2 regions of the Micromonospora sp. WMMA1923 genome follow, and region 2 is predicted to be linked to the other one. Evidence: predicted binding sites of a transcription regulator. Region 2 holds the regulator's gene; the other holds the start of a gene.
The links. Region 2 encodes HspR, which represses chaperone genes until heat shock. Its sites were predicted from a motif close to TTGAGTNNNNNNNACTCAA; they were not measured.
Positions count from the first base shown of each region.

Region 1: a site for HspR is predicted at 2,275-2,293, ahead of lon (endopeptidase La). Genes of this name have one in related genera too.

Region 1 covers NZ_JBMHLZ010000001.1:2,587,560-2,595,922, forward strand. The annotation lists gene lon (endopeptidase La) at 1-2,251, opposite strand, end outside; gene ACN28G_RS11615 (histone-like nucleoid-structuring protein Lsr2) at 2,540-2,884, shown strand; gene ACN28G_RS11620 (hypothetical protein) at 3,163-4,425, opposite strand; gene ACN28G_RS11625 (hypothetical protein) at 4,746-5,639, opposite strand; gene ACN28G_RS11630 (DICT sensory domain-containing protein) at 5,736-6,851, shown strand; gene ACN28G_RS11635 (hypothetical protein) at 7,073-7,630, shown strand; gene ACN28G_RS11640 (FKBP-type peptidyl-prolyl cis-trans isomerase) at 7,798-8,166, shown strand; gene ACN28G_RS11645 (STAS domain-containing protein) at 8,287-8,363, opposite strand, start outside.
Region 2 covers NZ_JBMHLZ010000001.1:5,901,775-5,910,137, reverse strand. The annotation lists gene clpB (ATP-dependent chaperone ClpB) at 1-1,852, opposite strand, end outside; gene ACN28G_RS26870 (hypothetical protein) at 2,048-2,323, shown strand; gene ACN28G_RS26865 (cation:proton antiporter regulatory subunit) at 2,398-2,898, shown strand; gene ACN28G_RS26860 (cation:proton antiporter) at 2,904-4,133, shown strand; gene ACN28G_RS26855 (hypothetical protein) at 4,425-4,856, shown strand; gene ACN28G_RS26850 (hypothetical protein) at 4,990-5,343, opposite strand; gene ACN28G_RS26845 (heat shock protein transcriptional repressor HspR) at 5,446-5,886, opposite strand; gene dnaJ (molecular chaperone DnaJ) at 5,915-7,105, opposite strand; gene grpE (nucleotide exchange factor GrpE) at 7,188-7,985, opposite strand; gene dnaK (molecular chaperone DnaK) at 8,035-8,363, opposite strand, start outside.

The DNA of each region.
Region 1 (8,363 bases), 3.3 Mb from region 2:
CGGCGAGGACGTGCACGGTGAGCGCCTCGCGGACCTCGGCGGGCAGGTCGTCGAGGTCCGGCTCGTTGCGGGCCGGGATGATCACCTCGGTCAGGCCGGCCCGGTGGGCGGCGAGCAGCTTCTGCTTCACCCCGCCGATGGGCAGCACCCGGCCGGAGAGAGTCACCTCGCCGGTCATCCCGAACTCGGGGCGGACCGGCCGGCCGCTGGCCAGCGAGGCCAGGGCGGTGACCATGGTGATCCCGGCGCTGGGGCCGTCCTTGGGCACCGCCCCGGCCGGCACGTGCAGGTGGATCCGCCGCCCGGCGAGGGCGTTGGGGTCCAGTCCCAGTCGGCGACCGTTGGAGCGCAGGTAGGAGAGGGCGATCTGCGCCGACTCCTTCATCACCTCGCCGAGTTGCCCGGTGAGGGTCAGCCCCGGCTCCCCCGGCATGCTGGTGGCCTCGATGAAGAGCACGTCGCCACCGGCACCGGTGACCGCCAGGCCGGTGGCCACCCCGGCGACCGCGGTACGTTCGGCCGACTCCGGGGTGAACCGGGGGCGGCCCAGATAACGGGCGAGGTCGTCGGCGTCCACCCGGACCGGGGTCGGGTCGGTGGCCAGGGCCACGGCCACCTTGCGCAGGATCTTCGCCAGGGCACGCTCCAACTGCCGGACACCGGCCTCCCGGGTGTGTTCCCCGGCGATGCGGGCCAGCGCCCCGTCGGCGACGGTGACCTCGTCGGCGGTCAGCCCGGCCCGCTGCAGCTGCCGGGGCAGCAGGTGGTCCCGGGCGATGGCGACCTTCTCGTCCTCGGTGTACCCGTCCAGGGTGACCAGTTCCATCCGGTCCAGCAACGGGCCGGGGATCGACTCCACCACGTTGGCGGTGGCCAGGAAGAGCACGTCGGACAGGTCGAGGTCGACCTCCAGGTAGTGGTCCCGGAAGGTGTGGTTCTGCGCCGGGTCGAGCACCTCCAGGAGGGCGGCGGCGGGATCACCGGCGTAGCCGGTGGCCAGCTTGTCGACCTCGTCGAGCAGGATCACCGGGTTCATCGACCCGGCCTCGCGCAGGGCCCGGACGATCCGCCCGGGCAACGCGCCCACGTAGGTGCGTCGGTGACCGCGGATCTCCGCCTCGTCCCGGACACCGCCGAGCGAGACCCGGACGAAGTTGCGGCCGAGCGCCCGGGCGACGGACTCACCGAGGCTGGTCTTGCCGACTCCGGGCGGGCCGGCGAGGGCGAGCACCGCTCCGGAACCGCGCCCGCCGACCACGCCGAGGTTGCGCTCGGCCCGGCGGTTGCGCACCGCGAGGTACTCCAGGATCCGGTCCTTGACGTCGGCCAGGCCGGCGTGGTCGGCGTCGAGCACCGCGCGGGCCGCGCCGAGGTCGGTGTGGTCGGCGGTACGCACGCCCCACGGCATCTCCAGGACGGTGTCCAACCAGGTACGGATCCAGCCCGACTCCGGGGACGCGTCGCTGGCCCGCTCCAGCTTGCCCACCTCACGAAGCGCCGCCTCGCGGATCTTCTCCGGCAGGTCGGCGGACTCCACCCGGGACCGGTAGTCGGCGGAGCCGTCCGGCTCGTCCTCGCCCAGCTCCTTGCGGATCGCGGCGAGCTGCTGGCGGAGCAGGAACTCCCGCTGGGACTTCTCCAACCCCTCCCGGACGTCGGTGTTGATCTGCTCGGTGACCTCCTGCTCGGCCAGGTGTTCCCGGACCCAGCCGACCAGCAGCTCCAGCCGGGCGGTGACGTCGGCGGCGGCGAGCAGCTCGGTCTTCTGCGCCAGGCTGAGCCAGGGCGCGTAGCCGGCCGCGTCGGCCAGCTCGGAGAGGTCGGTCATCCGCTCCATGGCGTCGATGACCTGCCACGCGCCCCGCTGCTGCAGGACCGAGGTCATCAGGGCGCGATACTCACGGGCAAGGTCCCGGGCCCGGCCGGCCGGGGCGGGCTCGGACAGTTCGGTCGCCTCGACCCAGAGGGCGGCACCGGGGCCGGGGACACCGGAACCGATGCGGGCCCGGGACAGCCCTCGAATCACCGCGGCGGGCTCGCCACTGGGCAGCCGGCCGGTCTTCTCGATGGTGGCGACCACGCCGACCGGGCCGTACTCGCCGTCGATGCGGGGTACGGCCAGGAGCTGACGGTCACCACTGGCGCGGGCCGCGTCCACGGCGGCCTGGGTGCTCGGGTCGAGGGTCACCGGGATGACCATGCCGGGCAACAGGACGGCGTCGGTAAGCGGAAGTACCGGAAGAGTAGCCATCGGACACCTGCCATCAGATTGACTTGAGCGTGTCTGACTCAAGTAACCGATCGTTCCTGTTGTTCCGGGGTGTGACCCACGACACCAGCAGGCCCCGGCAGGGGTCCACCGCCCCGCCTGCCTGCGTGGCTATTGCGTCAGCGGCGATGAACTTTCCACGCCCACGTCGACCCGAGGACCCGGCAAACCGCGACCCGCCGATTCGAATACGCCGCATATTGTTGCGGATTTGCCCGGTGGTGGGTCAGACTTTTACCCACACCAGCCACACACAAGGAGTAATCGGCGATGGCCAGGAAAGTAATCACTGTTCTGACCGACGATCTCGACGGCGGAAAGGCCGATCGCACCGTCGAGTTCAGTCTGGACGGCGTCGCGTACACCATCGACGTGTCCGACGAGAACGCCGGGGTGCTGCGGAAGGCGCTCGACCCCTACATCAATGCCGGTCGGCGGGTCGGTCGCGCGCCGGCCGAGGCTGCCCGGACCAGCCGGCGAGCTGGCCGTCCCATCTCCGGAATGGACCGCGAGCAGAACCGGGCCATCCGGGAATGGGCGGCCAAGAACGGCTACGAAATCTCCGAGCGGGGGCGGATCCCGGTCTCGGTGGTCGAGGCGTACAAGAGCCGCTGAGCCGGGGGTTCGACGGCACCGGGGCCGGGGCCAGGGCTGAGAAATCAGCGCTGCCCCGGCGGGATTCGGCGCGCAATTTCCACCGCTGGCGCACTGCGGCCGGCAGAATATCCACCAACCCACTCGCGTACGGTGCGGGCATACGGCGCCGGTCGGACCAGCCAAGGGCGTGAGCCAATCCCGGCCCGGGACGGTTCCGATCCCACTCGCGACGACCAACGGGGCCGTCCGGGGATTCCCCGGACGGCCCCGCCGTCACTACTCCCGGCCGCGCCGGCTCAGTTGACTTCGATCCGGACCACGTCGAAGGCCGGGGTCTGGTTGGCCCGCTCCATCATCGGCAGCCGGTGGGAACCGTCGCCGGCCCAGACCGCACACTGCGCGGTGCCCTGCTGCGGCAGTCCGGCCACCTGGATCGCCACCTCGTCGGGGTTGCGACCGCCGCCGCCGTCCTCGGTCGCCACGAAGAACGCCGGGGCGGGTGCCGGGTCGGGTGCCTGGTCGGTGTTGCCGAGCATCCGGCAGGCGGTGTGGAAGTGACCTCGGGTCAGCCCCTCACCGTTGAGCACCGAGCTCTCCAGGTAGTACCCGCCCTGGCCGGCCGCGAGGAAGCGGTCCCGCACCAGGTTGCGGGTCGAGATCCGCAGGGTGAAGGCCTGGTTGGCCTGCACCTGCTGGGGGAACTCGGTGATCAACAACGAGGGGTTGTTGCCGGCGGCGCCGACCTCACCGAACGCGGTGCTGATGCACCGGTTGCCGTTCTGGAAGCCGTCGTGCGGCTGCAACCGGCTGTTCTCACAGTTCTGGGCCAGCACGTCGAGGCCGTTGTTGGGGTTGTTGTTGCCACCCCCGTTGTTACCGCCCCCGTTGTTGCCACCGTTGTTGTTGCCGTTACCGCCGTTGTTGCCGTTGCCGCCGCCGTTGTTGCCGTTGTTCGGGTTGGCGTTGACCACGGTGCAGGTGGCCAGCTCGTCGAGGCCCTGCGGGCGGTCGGCGACCCGGCCGATGGCGGTGGCGATCCGGTTCAGCGTCGCCCGCCGCTTGTCCGCCAGCGGACCGAGGATCGCATTGTTGATGAAGGCCTGCCCGTTGCGCCCCTCCGCCGCCAGCCGCCGGTTGGCGTCGTTGATCTGGCTGCCGAGCAGGGTCAGGTTGCGCGAGACCTCGTTCTGGGCACGGGCCGGGATCTCCCGGGGCAGCTTCGCGGTCACGTCCGGGCAGCTGATCGTGGACACCGCGTTACCGGCCCGCAGCGAACGGCATTCCGCGACGGACATCTGACCGTCACCCCAGTAGTTGCGGACGTCCCGCCCGTTCTGCTGGTTGACCGTGACCCCCGCGGCACTGCTGGCGGTGGCCCCGGGGCTCGGCGCGACGCACTCGGCAGCGACCGTCCGGGTACGCGACGGCTTGTCTCCGGCGGACGAGATCTGGGTAACGGCGACGATGCCGCCGAAGACCGCAAGCGTACCGACCGCGGCGATCACCCGCTTGCTCCGCGCGTTACCGGATGACCGTCGCGCCCGTGTGGACCTGCGCATCGAATTGTTCTCCTTCTCGATCCGGTAGTTGACTCGTGTCCTCGGCGGACCGACGGGAATTCAGGTGAACGCCGCGTCGAGGAGCACTGCGACACCTCCGGCCGCACGTCGATGACCGACGATGCCCTTTCCGCACCGTCGCCCACGCCTGGGGCGCGGGTGGAAGATCCTGTCCATTCGCGCATGAGTACGGAGCCACGGCGGCCAGGGTTCAACCCGTACCCGCGATCCTCGGAGGAATTTTCGGCGCGCCCGCCGCCGGCCGCGAACGGGCCGGTTCTCACCCCCGGTGACCTGGGACGCTCACCCGGAGGTGGTGATCAGTCCACGCAGAGATGTTCGAAGGCGAAGCCGTCGGCGAACTCGTCCCGCCGCGACCGCAACGCCAGGATGTCGGCCCGCAACTGCGACCGGGAGACCACATCCGTCGGCACGGTGTCGAACCCACGCAGCCGTTCGCCGATCGCCACGGCCGCCAGGTCCTCGGCCAACCGGGCGGTCGGCACCCCCCGGACGACCCGGTGGTCACGCACCGACACCCGTTCCACCAGACAGGAGTCCGGCCCCACCGTGACCCAGCTCCACCCCTCGGCCGGCCCGTCGGTCCACCGCACGTGCAGACCACGCACGATCGGGTCGACCAGGTGACCGCTGACGTACGCCTCGACGGCCGCGGCCCGGGCCAGCGCGCCCAGGTCGTTGACGGGGCCGCTGCGCCCGTCCGGCAGCCGGCCGAGGATGTCGCGGAACCCCACCGGCGGCGGGCTGTGCGGGGTCGGTGTCACCGGCTCCGCGGACGTGAGCGCCGCGTAGTGCCGGGCATCGAGCAGGTACCCGACGATCTGCCGACCGTGCGACCCGGCACGCAGCGTCGGCGAGCTGATCCGCAGCAGCGGCAGGCCGACGGCCGCACAGACCACGTCGGTCATCCGCCGCTCCCGCTGCTGCGCACCACCGGGCACCGCCGGCGGGCCGACCTCGACGGCGAACCTCGGGTGCCCGGTGTCGGCGGCGCAGACGACCAGGTCGAGCCCCGCCCGCACGGCCGCGCTCCACTGGTTACCGGTCACCCCGGGTGGACGGCGGTGCACCAGCTCACCGAGTCGCCGGTCGGTGTGCACCAGGTGCCCGTGGCGGCGCAGCACCGGGCCACGTCCGGTGTCGTCGGGCAGCGCGCGCAACCACGCGCCGTCGTCACTGTCGGTGCGCGCCATCCGCCTGGTCCATTCGTGTGCCGTCGACCGGCCCGAGTCTAGGCCCCGGATCATGGCCGAGGCGGCACGGGCGCGGCGGCCCGTTAGGCTCGCGGGGTGCTGCCCCATGGACCGGTCCCCGATCGACTGACCAAGCGCAGCCTGGTCACCGTTTCGCATGCCATCGAACAGGCCGCGCTGGCCACTGCCGAGGACGGTCCGCTGGTCGTCTTCGCGCTGTTCCAGCGCCTGCCGTACTTCGACCGGGAGCGACGCCGCTACGCGCGGATCGCCGCCCGGTCGGCGGTCACCGTCGTCGGCATGGTCGGTGGCGCCCCACCGCAACTGCCCGCCGGGGTGTCCGGCGTGACTGTCGACGAGCAGCACGAGCTGGCCCGGGAGTGGACAGTGCTGGCGCTGACCCCGCGCTTCGGGGCGGTGCTGGTGGCCCACGACCTCGGTGAGGTGGCCCCGGACGCGGTCACCCTGGAGGCGGGGCGGCTGTTCGCCGGCGGCTGGAGCTTTCGCCGGGACGAGGCACTGCACGAGGTGCTGCGGCTACGCGAACTCTTCGACGACCAACTGCCCGCTCCGGTCCGGTCCGTGGTGGACGAGACGGTCAGCCGGGTCCGGGACCTGCCCGCCACCCCGGGTGAGACCCGGGCCGAGGCGGCGGTACGGCTGCTGGCCGGACGGGTAGGCGGAGCCCGCCCCGCCGCGACGGCGTCAGCGGAGACTACCGACGAGCCGACCCGGCTGCTCGACGAGCCGGCGATGGCCCGCTGGACCTCCGCCGACGGGGTGACCGCCTCCGGCGTCCTGCCGGTGGCGCTGATCGGCGTCCGGGTCGACGATCCGGCCGGCTCACCGGACCGGGTGATCCGACGCAGCGTCGCCCGGGAGACCCAGGCGGTGCTCGGCGCGCTGACCGCCACGCTCGGCCCGGCCGACCGGGCGGTACGCCTCGACGAACGGGAGTACCTGCTGGTCCTGCCGGCGCTGACCGAGGAGCAGGCGGTCGGAGCCGCGCACCGGGTACACGAGTCACTGGCCGGACTGGCCCGGTCGTACCCGTTCGTCACCTTCGCCGTGCACACCGTGGTCGCCGTGACGGCCCGGCGGCCGCTGCCGGTGGCCGACGTGCGGCACGCGCTGCGGTGGGCGGTACGCGAGGGCGTACCGGTGGCCACCGTCGCCGCCGCCCCCACCGGCGTCACCGTCGACGGGCGCTGACGCCGGGCGAGGTCGAGGCGATCCGGACCCCGACGGGGTCGAGGCGATCCGGACCCCGACGGGGTCGAGGCGATCCGGACCCCGACGGGGTCGACTGCCCCGGGAACCACGGGTCGAAGGTCCCGGCGGACACCGGCCCGGTCGGCCCTGCCCGAGGACCCCGCGGCGGCGTGTGATGGGGGTGTGCCACCCGACGTGCGGGGCGCGGCACAGGAAGGGACGTGGAAACCATGACCGCCACCATCGAGCGGACCACCACCGCCAGCGGAGCCACGACGGTCGAGCACCCCCGGCAGCGGGCCGCCCGGTACGTCTTCGCGGGCATCCGGATCGCCCTGGGCTGGACGTTCCTGTGGGCCTTCGTCGACAAGCTGTTCGGCCTGGGCTTCGCCACCGGGTCGGAGAACGCCTGGCTCAACGGCGGCAGCCCCACCAAGGGTTTCCTCGGCTTCGCCGCCAGCGGCCCCTTCCAGGGGCTCTACCAGGGCATCGCCGGTGCGGCCTGGGCCGACTGGCTGTTCATGGCGGGGCTCGCCGGCATCGGCACGGCCCTGCTGCTCGGCATCGGCATGCGGGTCGCGGCGGTCGCCGGTGGGCTGCTCTACGTGCTGATGTGGACCGCCGTACTACCTCCGGAGAACAACCCCTTCATGGACGAGCACCTGGTGAACGCGGCGTTGCTGGCCGGCCTGGCGCTGGTCGACGCCGGTGACACGCTCGGCCTGGGCCGGGTCTGGGCAAATCTGCCCCTGGTACGGCGCCTGCCCTGGCTGCGCTGAACCGGCCGGTGCCCTGCCCGGCGGGGCGGGTTCCGTTCGGTGGTGGGCGTCACCTGCGGGTGGCGCCCACCATCGACGGTTGCCGGGATGCCGCCGGGGATCGGTGGTTCACGATCGGGCAGGATCAACCGTGACGGATCAGACGGATCGAGGTAGGAGGCCCACGCATGGACAAGCCCGAGGTAGGCCCGATCGAGGGCGCGCCACCGGCCGACCTCGTGATCGAGGACATCACTGTCGGCGAGGGGCCGGAGGCCCGCGCCGGACAGACCGCCCGGGTGCACTACGTCGGGGTGGCCCACTCCACCGGCGGCGAGTTCGACGCCTCGTGGAACCGGGGCCAGCCCTTCGAGTTCCCGCTGGGTGGCGGACGGGTCATCGCCGGCTGGGACCAGGGTGTCGTCGGGATGCGGGTCGGCGGTCGCCGCCGGCTGACCATCCCGCCGCATCTGGGCTACGGCAACCAGGGCGCCGGCGGCCTGATCAAGCCGGGCGAGACCCTGGTCTTCGTGGTCGACCTGCTCGACGTGCGCTGAGCGCAGCGAACACCACAAGACGCTGAGCGCAACGCACACCACAGACGCTGAGCGCAGCGAACACCGCAGGTACCGAGCGCACGGACCGGACGGGTCCGATCACCCGCGGCGGTCGGTGGGTCAGGCGGCGGCCAGGGCGCAGTCCCTGGCCGCCGTCGTGCTCGTCTCGATCGGGATGACCCGGTGCAGGCCGGTGG
Region 2 (8,363 bases):
CGGTCTTGCCGACACCGGTGGGGCCGAGGAAGAGGAAACTGCCGGTGGGGCGGTCCGGGTCGGCGATGCCGGCCCGGGCCCGCCGGACCGCGTCGGAGACCGCGGTGACCGCCTCGGCCTGGCCGATGACCCGCTCGGTAAGCGACTCCTCCATCCGCAGCAGCTTGGCGGTCTCGCCCTCCAGCAGCCGGCCGGCCGGGATGCCGGTCCAGGAGGCGACCACGGCGGCGATGTCGTCCGCGCCGACCTCCTCCTTGAGCATCGCGCCGTCGGCCTGCAACCGGGCCAGCTCCTCCTCGGCGATGGCCAGGTCGGCCTTGAGCGCCGGAATCCGGCCGTAACGCAGCTCGGCGGCGCGTTCCAGCTCGCCGTCGCGTTCGGCCCGCTCGGCCTCGCCGCCGAGCCGTTCCAGCTCCTCCTTGGCGGTGGAGAGCCTGGTGATGTGCCCCTTCTCGGTCTGCCAGCGCGCGGAGAGGGCGGTGAGCTGCTCACGCTTGTCGGCCAGCTCCTTGCGCAGCCGCTCCAGCCGCTGGGCGGAGGCCTCGTCGGGCTCCTTGGCCAGCGCCATCTCCTCGATCTCCAGCCGGCGGACGGCCCGCTCGATCTCGTCCACCTCGACCGGCCGGGAGTCGATCTCCATCCGGAGCCGGGAGGCGGACTCGTCGACCAGGTCGATCGCCTTGTCCGGCAGGAACCGGTCGGTGATGTACCGGTCCGACAGGGACGCGGCGGCGACCAGGGCGGCGTCGGTGATCCGTACCCCGTGGTGCACCTCGTACCGCTCCTTGAGGCCACGCAGGATGCCGATGGTGTCCTCGATGGTCGGCTCACCGACCAGCACCGGCTGGAAGCGGCGCTCCAGGGCGGGGTCCTTCTCGATGTGCTCGCGGTACTCGTCGAGGGTGGTCGCGCCGACCATCCGCAGCTCGCCCCGGGCCAGCATCGGCTTGAGCATGTTGCCGGCGTCCATCGAGCCCTCGCCCTTGCCCGCGCCGACCACGGTGTGCAGCTCGTCGAGGAAGGTGATCACCTGGCCGTCAGAGCCCTTGATCTCCTCCAGCACCGACTTGAGCCGCTCCTCGAACTGCCCCCGGTACTGCGCGCCGGCCACCATCGCCCCGAGGTCCAGCGAGACCAGCTTCTTGTCCCGCAGCGACTCGGGCACGTCACCGGCGACGATCCGCTGGGCCAGGCCCTCGACGATCGCGGTCTTACCGACCCCGGGCTCGCCGATCAGCACCGGGTTGTTCTTGGTACGCCGGGACAGCACCTGGATCACCCGGCGGATCTCGGAGTCCCGGCCGATCACCGGGTCGATCTTGCCGTCCCGGGCGCTGGCGGTCAGGTCGACGCCGTACTTGGTCAGGGCCTGGTAGGTCTGCTCCGGGTCGGCGCTGGTCACCCGCCGGTCCCCGCCCCGCACGGACGGGAAGGCGGCGACCAGGCTCTCCTCGGTGGCCCCCGCGTTCTTCAGCGTGGTGGAGACCCCGCCACCGACCTGGGCGAGCCCGGCGAGCAGGTGCTCGGTCGAGGTGTACTCGTCACCGAGCGGCCGGGCGATCTGCTCGGCGGCCCCGATGGCGTTGACGAACTCGCGGGCCAGGGTGGGCTCGGCGAGACTGGAGCCCCGGGCCGCTGGCAGGGCGTCCACCGCCCGCTGGGCGGCCCGGCGCAGCTCGACCGGGTCCGCCCCGACGGCGCGCAGCAGGCCGGCGGCGGTGGACCCGTCGGTGTCCAGCAGGGCCAGCAGCAGGTGCCAGGGCTCCACGGTCGCGTGGCCGCCCCGCTTGGCCAGGGCGACGGCACCGGTGATGGATTCGCGGCTCTTAGTGGTGAGACGTTCCGTGTTCATGGGCTCCCCCGGATAGGCGTGTCCAGTGGTTAGGACGAAGCCAGAGTTGAGCGTATTCCACTCAACTCTAACCGGTGACCCACATCACCCTCCACCCCCGCCCCTCGGTCACGCCGACGTCGTTAACTACCCAACGGAATCCGACAAACTAAATAATCTGGCTGGTGGTTATGCACTTAATTCTCGAGGTAGCTGATGCGTAGCTTCGTCGACCTGGACCGACTCCTCGGCCAGATCCCCGGCACCCTGGTGACCGCGCTGAGCACGGTGGATGTGGGACGTGGCTCCGAGGCGCTCTACCGCGACCAACTTCCCGGCCTGCTCAGCCAACTGGCCGACCGCGCCCGGGTCGCCAGCATCACCGCCTCGTCGGCGATCGAGGGCATCGTCGTGGCCGACGAGGCCCGGGCCGACCGCATCCTGGCCGGCCGCGTCACCAACCTGCGCAACCGCGGAAGGGCCCCCTGTTAACGCTTTCCGAGCCCCCGCGCGGTCGACGAGAACGAGGGGCGGAGAGCTTCGGTGAAGCGGAGTAGCGTGGGCTGGTGCGAGTACGCGTCGAACAGACCGCGCTGCCGGGCATCGGCATGCGTCATGACCTGGTGACGGAGTCCGGTCGCCGACTCGGGGTGGTCTCCCACCGCAACGGCCGCCGTGACCTGGTCCTCTACGACCCGGACGATCCGGACGCGTGTCAGGCGGACATCCCGCTGACCGACGACGAGGCGGAGGCGTTGGCCGACATTCTCGGCGCGTCGCTGATGCTGGGCCAGCTCGCCGGGTTGCGGGAGCAGGCCGCCGGGCTGCTCACCGAGCAGATCGCCATTCCGGCCGGTTCCGCCTACGTCGGCAGGCTGCTCGGCGACACCAGGGCACGGACGCGTACCAGTGCCTCCATCGTCGCGGTGCTACGGCACGGCGAGGTCATCGTCTCGCCCGTCCCCTCGTTCCGCTTCGCGGCCGGTGACGTGGTGGTCGTGGTCGGGACCCGACAGGGCCTCGACGGGGTGACCGCCATCTTCGCCGACAGTGACCCGGACGGCTGAGCCGGATGCCGGCGGAGACCTCGCTCCTCGTCGAGCTGGGCGCCCTGCTGTTCGGCCTTGGCCTGCTCGGCCGGCTCAGCCGCCGGATCGGGCTCTCCCCGATCCCTCTGTACCTGCTGGCCGGCCTGGCCTTCGGCCACGGCGGCATCCTGCCGCTGACCGCCAGCGAGGAGTTCATCGCCGTCGGCTCCGAGATCGGCGTGATCCTGCTACTGGTCATGCTCGGCCTGGAGTACTCGGCCAACGAACTGGTAGGCAACCTGCGGTCGGCCGCCCCGGCCGGGCTGATCGACGCGGTGCTCAACGCGACGCCGGGGGTCGCCTTCGCCCTGCTGCTCGGTTGGGGCTGGCTGGCCGCGGTGGTGCTCGGCGGCATCACCTGGGTCTCCTCCTCCGGCGTGATCGCCAAGGTGCTCAGCGACCTGGGTCGGGTCGGCAACCGGGAGACCCCGGTGGTGCTGTCGGTGCTGGTCATCGAGGATCTCGCGATGGCGCTCTACCTCCCGCTGCTCACCGCGCTGCTGGCCGGCGTCGGCCTGGTCCGGGGCGGCCTGGCCCTCGCCGTCGCGGCGGGCACGGTGATGGTCGTCCTGGTCGTCGCCATCCGGTACGGCCGGTGGATCTCCGCGGCGCTGTCGGCCCGGGACCCGGAGGCGCTGCTGCTCGGGGTGCTCGGGCTCACCCTGCTGGTCGCCGGCATCGCGGCGAAGCTACAGGTGTCGGCGGCGGTCGGCGCGTTCCTGGTGGGCATCGCCCTGTCCGGGCCGGTGGCGCACCACGCGACCGAGTTGCTCTCCCCGCTGCGGGACCTGTTCGCCGCGGTCTTCTTCGTCTTCTTCGGGTTGGTGACCGACCCCCGGGAGATGCCGCCGGTGTTGCTGCCCGCGCTCACCCTGGCCGTGGTCACCATGGGGACCAAACTGCTCACCGGGTACCTGGCCGCCCGGCGGGTCGGCATCGCCGAGCCCGGCCGGTGGCGGGCCGGCCTGGCCCTGATGCCACGCGGGGAGTTCTCCATCGTCATCGCCGGGCTCGCGGTCGCCGCCGGGACGGTGGAACCCCGGTTGACGGCGCTCGCCACCGCGTACGTGTTGATCACGGTGGTGACCGGGCCGATGCTGGCCCGACTGCCTGACCTGGCGTGGTTCAAGCAGTGGCTGCGCCAGCGGTCGGCGGCCCGGCTGGCCAGGCCGGTCCCCACCCCCGAGGGACCGCCGCTACCCACCCCGGACTGAGCGACGGGGACCGGCCCGGGTCGCTCCGGCAGGCCCGCGTCGCCGCGACCGGCGGCACCGGGATCCCGGTGCCGTCGCCGACGCCGGCGGCCACCTCACCGGCGTGACCTTCGGCACCGTGTCCAGGCGGCTTGCCCGTACGGCCGGTCCGGTCGGACCGACGGTTGCCGAAATCTCCCAGCAAGGGGCTACCGCAGGTCACCGGTACCGCGTTAACGTGTCGCCCCAGCAGCCCAGGGGGCCTGCGGGCCGGCCGGTGCCGGCGCGGGCGCGATGCGGAAGGTTGGCCGGTTGAGCGTGCAGGAATCGAGCTTCTCCGGTTTCGCCAACCCCGTCGACCCGTCCCCCGCGGAGTTGCGGGCCTGGGCGTACCAACCCGATTCGGTGCCGCTGACCAGCATGCCGCAGGACTGGGACCTGCTGGTCGCCGGAGACCGGCTGGTGACGACCCTCTTCGACCTGGCGATGGATCCGACCTGTCCGGCCCGCCGGTTCGCCCTGCACTGCCTCTACATCTACGCCGCCGACGGCATCCGGACGGGCTTCCGGGCCCACCCGAGGCGCCGGTTCCGCAAGCTGGTCGACCAGGCCGAGCGCTCCGGCGACGAGCTGATGCGCACCTGGGCGCACAACTCGCGGGTGCTGCTGGCCCGCCCGACCCTCTTCGTCTACCGGGACTGGTGTGAGGGCGGTCTGGTCCGGGAGAACCGCCGACTCGACTGAGCCGCCGACGCACCCGCGACCCGCAGCCAGCGAACGGGCCGGGACCCCCCGTGGGTCCCGGCCCGTTCGCGGCCCTGAGCCGGAGCGACCGAGCCGGAGCGACCGAGCCGGAGCGACCGGCCTGGTGCGGCGGTCAGCCGATCGACCGGCCGTGCCGTTCGGTCCGGCGCTCCGGCCGGCCGCGCTCGCTGTTCTGGTCCGCGCCGCCACCAGCCGGCGGACGACGATCCGCGCCGCCACCAGCCGGCGGTCGGGGCTTCGCCCGCTCGGCACCCTGGTCGGCGTCCGACCGCTGCCCGGCATCCGGGCCCGACTGCGACCGCTGGCCGGCGTCCTGGCCCGACTGCGGTCGGTGGCCGGCGGCCCGGTCGGTGCGACCGGAGAGCCGGGCGTCGGTGATCTCGTCGAACTTCTCGCGGACGCCCTCGGCGACCCGGTCGAGCTGGTCCTCCGCCGCCTGCGCCACCTTCTTGGCCGCTCCTGTCACTACTCCCCCTCACCAAGGGCCCAGATCGGGCGGACAACACCTGGTCACAGGCTAGACGGGGTGGACCGACCGCGCCGGGGATCCGACCGAACCGCAGCCGGCTCAGCGGTCCGGGTTGCGGCGGGGCCGCCAGACCACCAGCGCCGTCGAGGACCGGGTGGTCTGGACCAGGTCACGACCGGGGAAGCGGGCCAGCGACTCCAGCTCGGCCACCCGCCGGTACGCGGCGTCCAGCTCCGCCTCCATCCGGGCCAGCCGCTGCTGGGCCTGCTCCAGCAACTGTTCCAGGCCGATGATCCGCTTGATCCCGGCCAGATTGACCCCGTCGTCCTGGCTGAGCCGTTGCACCTCACGGAGCAGTACCACGTCCCGGACGCTGTACCGCCGACCGCCACCGGCGGCCCGCCCGGCCTGCACCAGCCCCAGCCGGTCGTACTGGCGCAGCGTCTGCGGGTGCATCCCCGCCATCCGCGCCGCGACCGAGATCATCAGGACCTTGGCCTCGTAGGCAGGGTCGCCCGAACCGGCGAACTCGTCCGACATCCCGCTCACCTCCGCATGCACTCCACGGTTACCCGAAGCGACGTACCCGCGCGTCGAGATGTTCCCGCCCGGCCGGCGGCGTCTGCTCGGCGAACGCCCGCAGGGCGGCCTGCGCCTCGTCGGACACCTTCGCCGGTACCACCACGTCCAGCGTGACCAGCAGGTCGCCGGCCTGGCCCTCGCGACGGCTGACTCCCTTGCCCCGGGCCCGCAGCACCCGCCCGCTCGGCGTACCCGGTGGCACCCGTAGCGTCACCACCCCGTCGAGGGTCGGCACCCGCAGGTCCGTGCCCAGGACCGCCTCGGCGTACGTGATCGGCACGGTCAGGGTCAGGTCGTCCCCGGTACGCCCGAACAACTCGTCCGGCCGGACCTTCACGTGTACGAAGAGGTCGCCGGCCGGGCCGCCACGCTCACCGGCCTCGCCCCGGCCACTGAGCCGGATCCGCTGGCCGTCGGCCACCCCGGCGGGGAACCGGACCTTCAACGTACGGGTCTTCGTCACGCCGCCGGTGCCCTGGCACTCGGGGCACTTCTCCTCGACGACGGTGCCGACGCCCTGACAGTTGCGGCACGGCTCGGCGAAGCTGAACGCACCCTGGTTGCGGGTGGTCGTCCCGGCCCCGTGGCAGACCGGACAGGTCCGTGGCTGGGTGCCGGGCTTGGCGCCGTTGCCGTGGCAGGTGTCGCAGACCCCCGGTGAGCGCAACGTCAACGGGATGGTCACCCCGCGTACCGCATCGGTGAAGTCCAGGGCGACCTCGGCCTCGACGTTGCGGCCCCGGGCCGGCCCGGCGGGGCGACCCGGCCCACCGCCGGCCCCACCACCGGAGAAGATCGACGTGAACAGGTCGGAGAAACCGCCGCCGGCCCCGCCGAAGCGCCGGTCACCCCCGCCCGCGCCGCCACCGAAGAGGTCGGAGACGTCGAAGGGGGTGCCACCGGGCTGACCGGTACGGGCTCCACGCCGGAACGCGCCGGAGCCGAAGAGGGCACGCAGCTCGTCGTACTCCCGACGGCGGTTGTCGTCGGAGAGCACGTTGTACGCCTCGGACGCGGCCTTGAACCGCTCCTCGGCCCTGGTGTCACCGGGGTTGTGGTCCGGGTGCGACTCCCGCGCCAGTTTCCGGTACGCCTTCTTGATCTCGTCCGAGGAGGCGGACTTGTCCACGCCCAGCACGGCGTAGAAGTCCTTCTCGATCCAGTCCTTGGAACTCACCGGTCCACCCCCTGCCAGGCGTGGCCCGGTCGTCCCGCCCGCCGATCGTCGACGGACGGGACGACCCGGCCACGGATTCGCACTATTCCGGGTCGGCGACCGCGACCAGCGCTGGCCGCAGCAGCCGCTCGCCGAGCAGATAGCCCCGACGCATGATCTGCACGCAGGTCGGCTCGGTGACGTCGGCGGAGGTCTGGTGCGCCACCGCCTCGTGCCGGGTCGGGTCGAACGGGTCACCCTGCTCGCCGAACGGGGTGAGCCCGAGCTTGCCGACCACGGTGGTGAGCTGCTCGGCCACCGCGCCGAACGGACCCACCAGGTCACCGTGCTCGCGGGCCCGGTCCAGGTCGTCCAGGATCGGCAGCAGCCCGGCCAGCACCGAACCGGTGGCCTGCTCCTGGACGACGCCCCGGTCCCGGTCCACCCGCTTGCGGTAGTTGGCGTACTCCGCCGTCACCCGCTGCAGGTCCCGGGTCCGCTCGTCGAGGTCGGAGCGGAGGGCCGCCAGCTCCGCGCCGAGGGCCGGCGCGGCGTCCTTGGGCTTGCTCTCCGCCGCCGGTTTGCTCTCCGCTGCCGGCTTGGTGCTCTCCGCCGGCTTGGTGCTCTCCGCCGGCTGGGCCGGGGCGTCCACCACCGGTGGCCCGGCCGGGGCCTCCTCGACCTCGATCTCGTCGACGACGACCTCGGCCTCCTCGACCAGGCCGTCGGCCGGGACGTCGGCGCTCGCGTCGGTCGCCGCCGGCTCCTGCTCGACCTCGTCGTTCTGCTGACTGTCCGGGCTGACGACCTGCGGCTCGGCGGCGGCGTGCCGGCCGGGCGCGGAGCCACCCGGCACCGACCCGGTGGTCTCCGGGTCGGCGGCTCGTGGCTTATCCGTCATCGCGGCTACCTCGATCCCTGTGCGGTGCGTACGTGGCGGGGACGGGCTGTCACTTCTTGTCCTCGTCCACGATCTCCGCGTCGACCACGTCGTCCGCGCCACCGGCCGGCCCGGCGTTGGTGCCACCGGCCTGCGCGCCGCCGGCCGGCCCGGCACCCGGTCCGCCCGGCCCACCCGGGCCCTCGGCACCCGGCTGGCCCTGCTCGGCCTGCTGGGCGTAGAGCAGCGCGCCGGCCTCCTGGGAGACCTTGGCCAGCCGCTCGTGCGCCGACTTGACCTTCTCGATGTCGGTGCCGCCGAGGGCGCCACGCAGCTCGCCGAGCGCCTCGTTGATCTGGTCGCGGTTCTCCGTGGGCAGCTTGTCACCGCTCTCGGCGA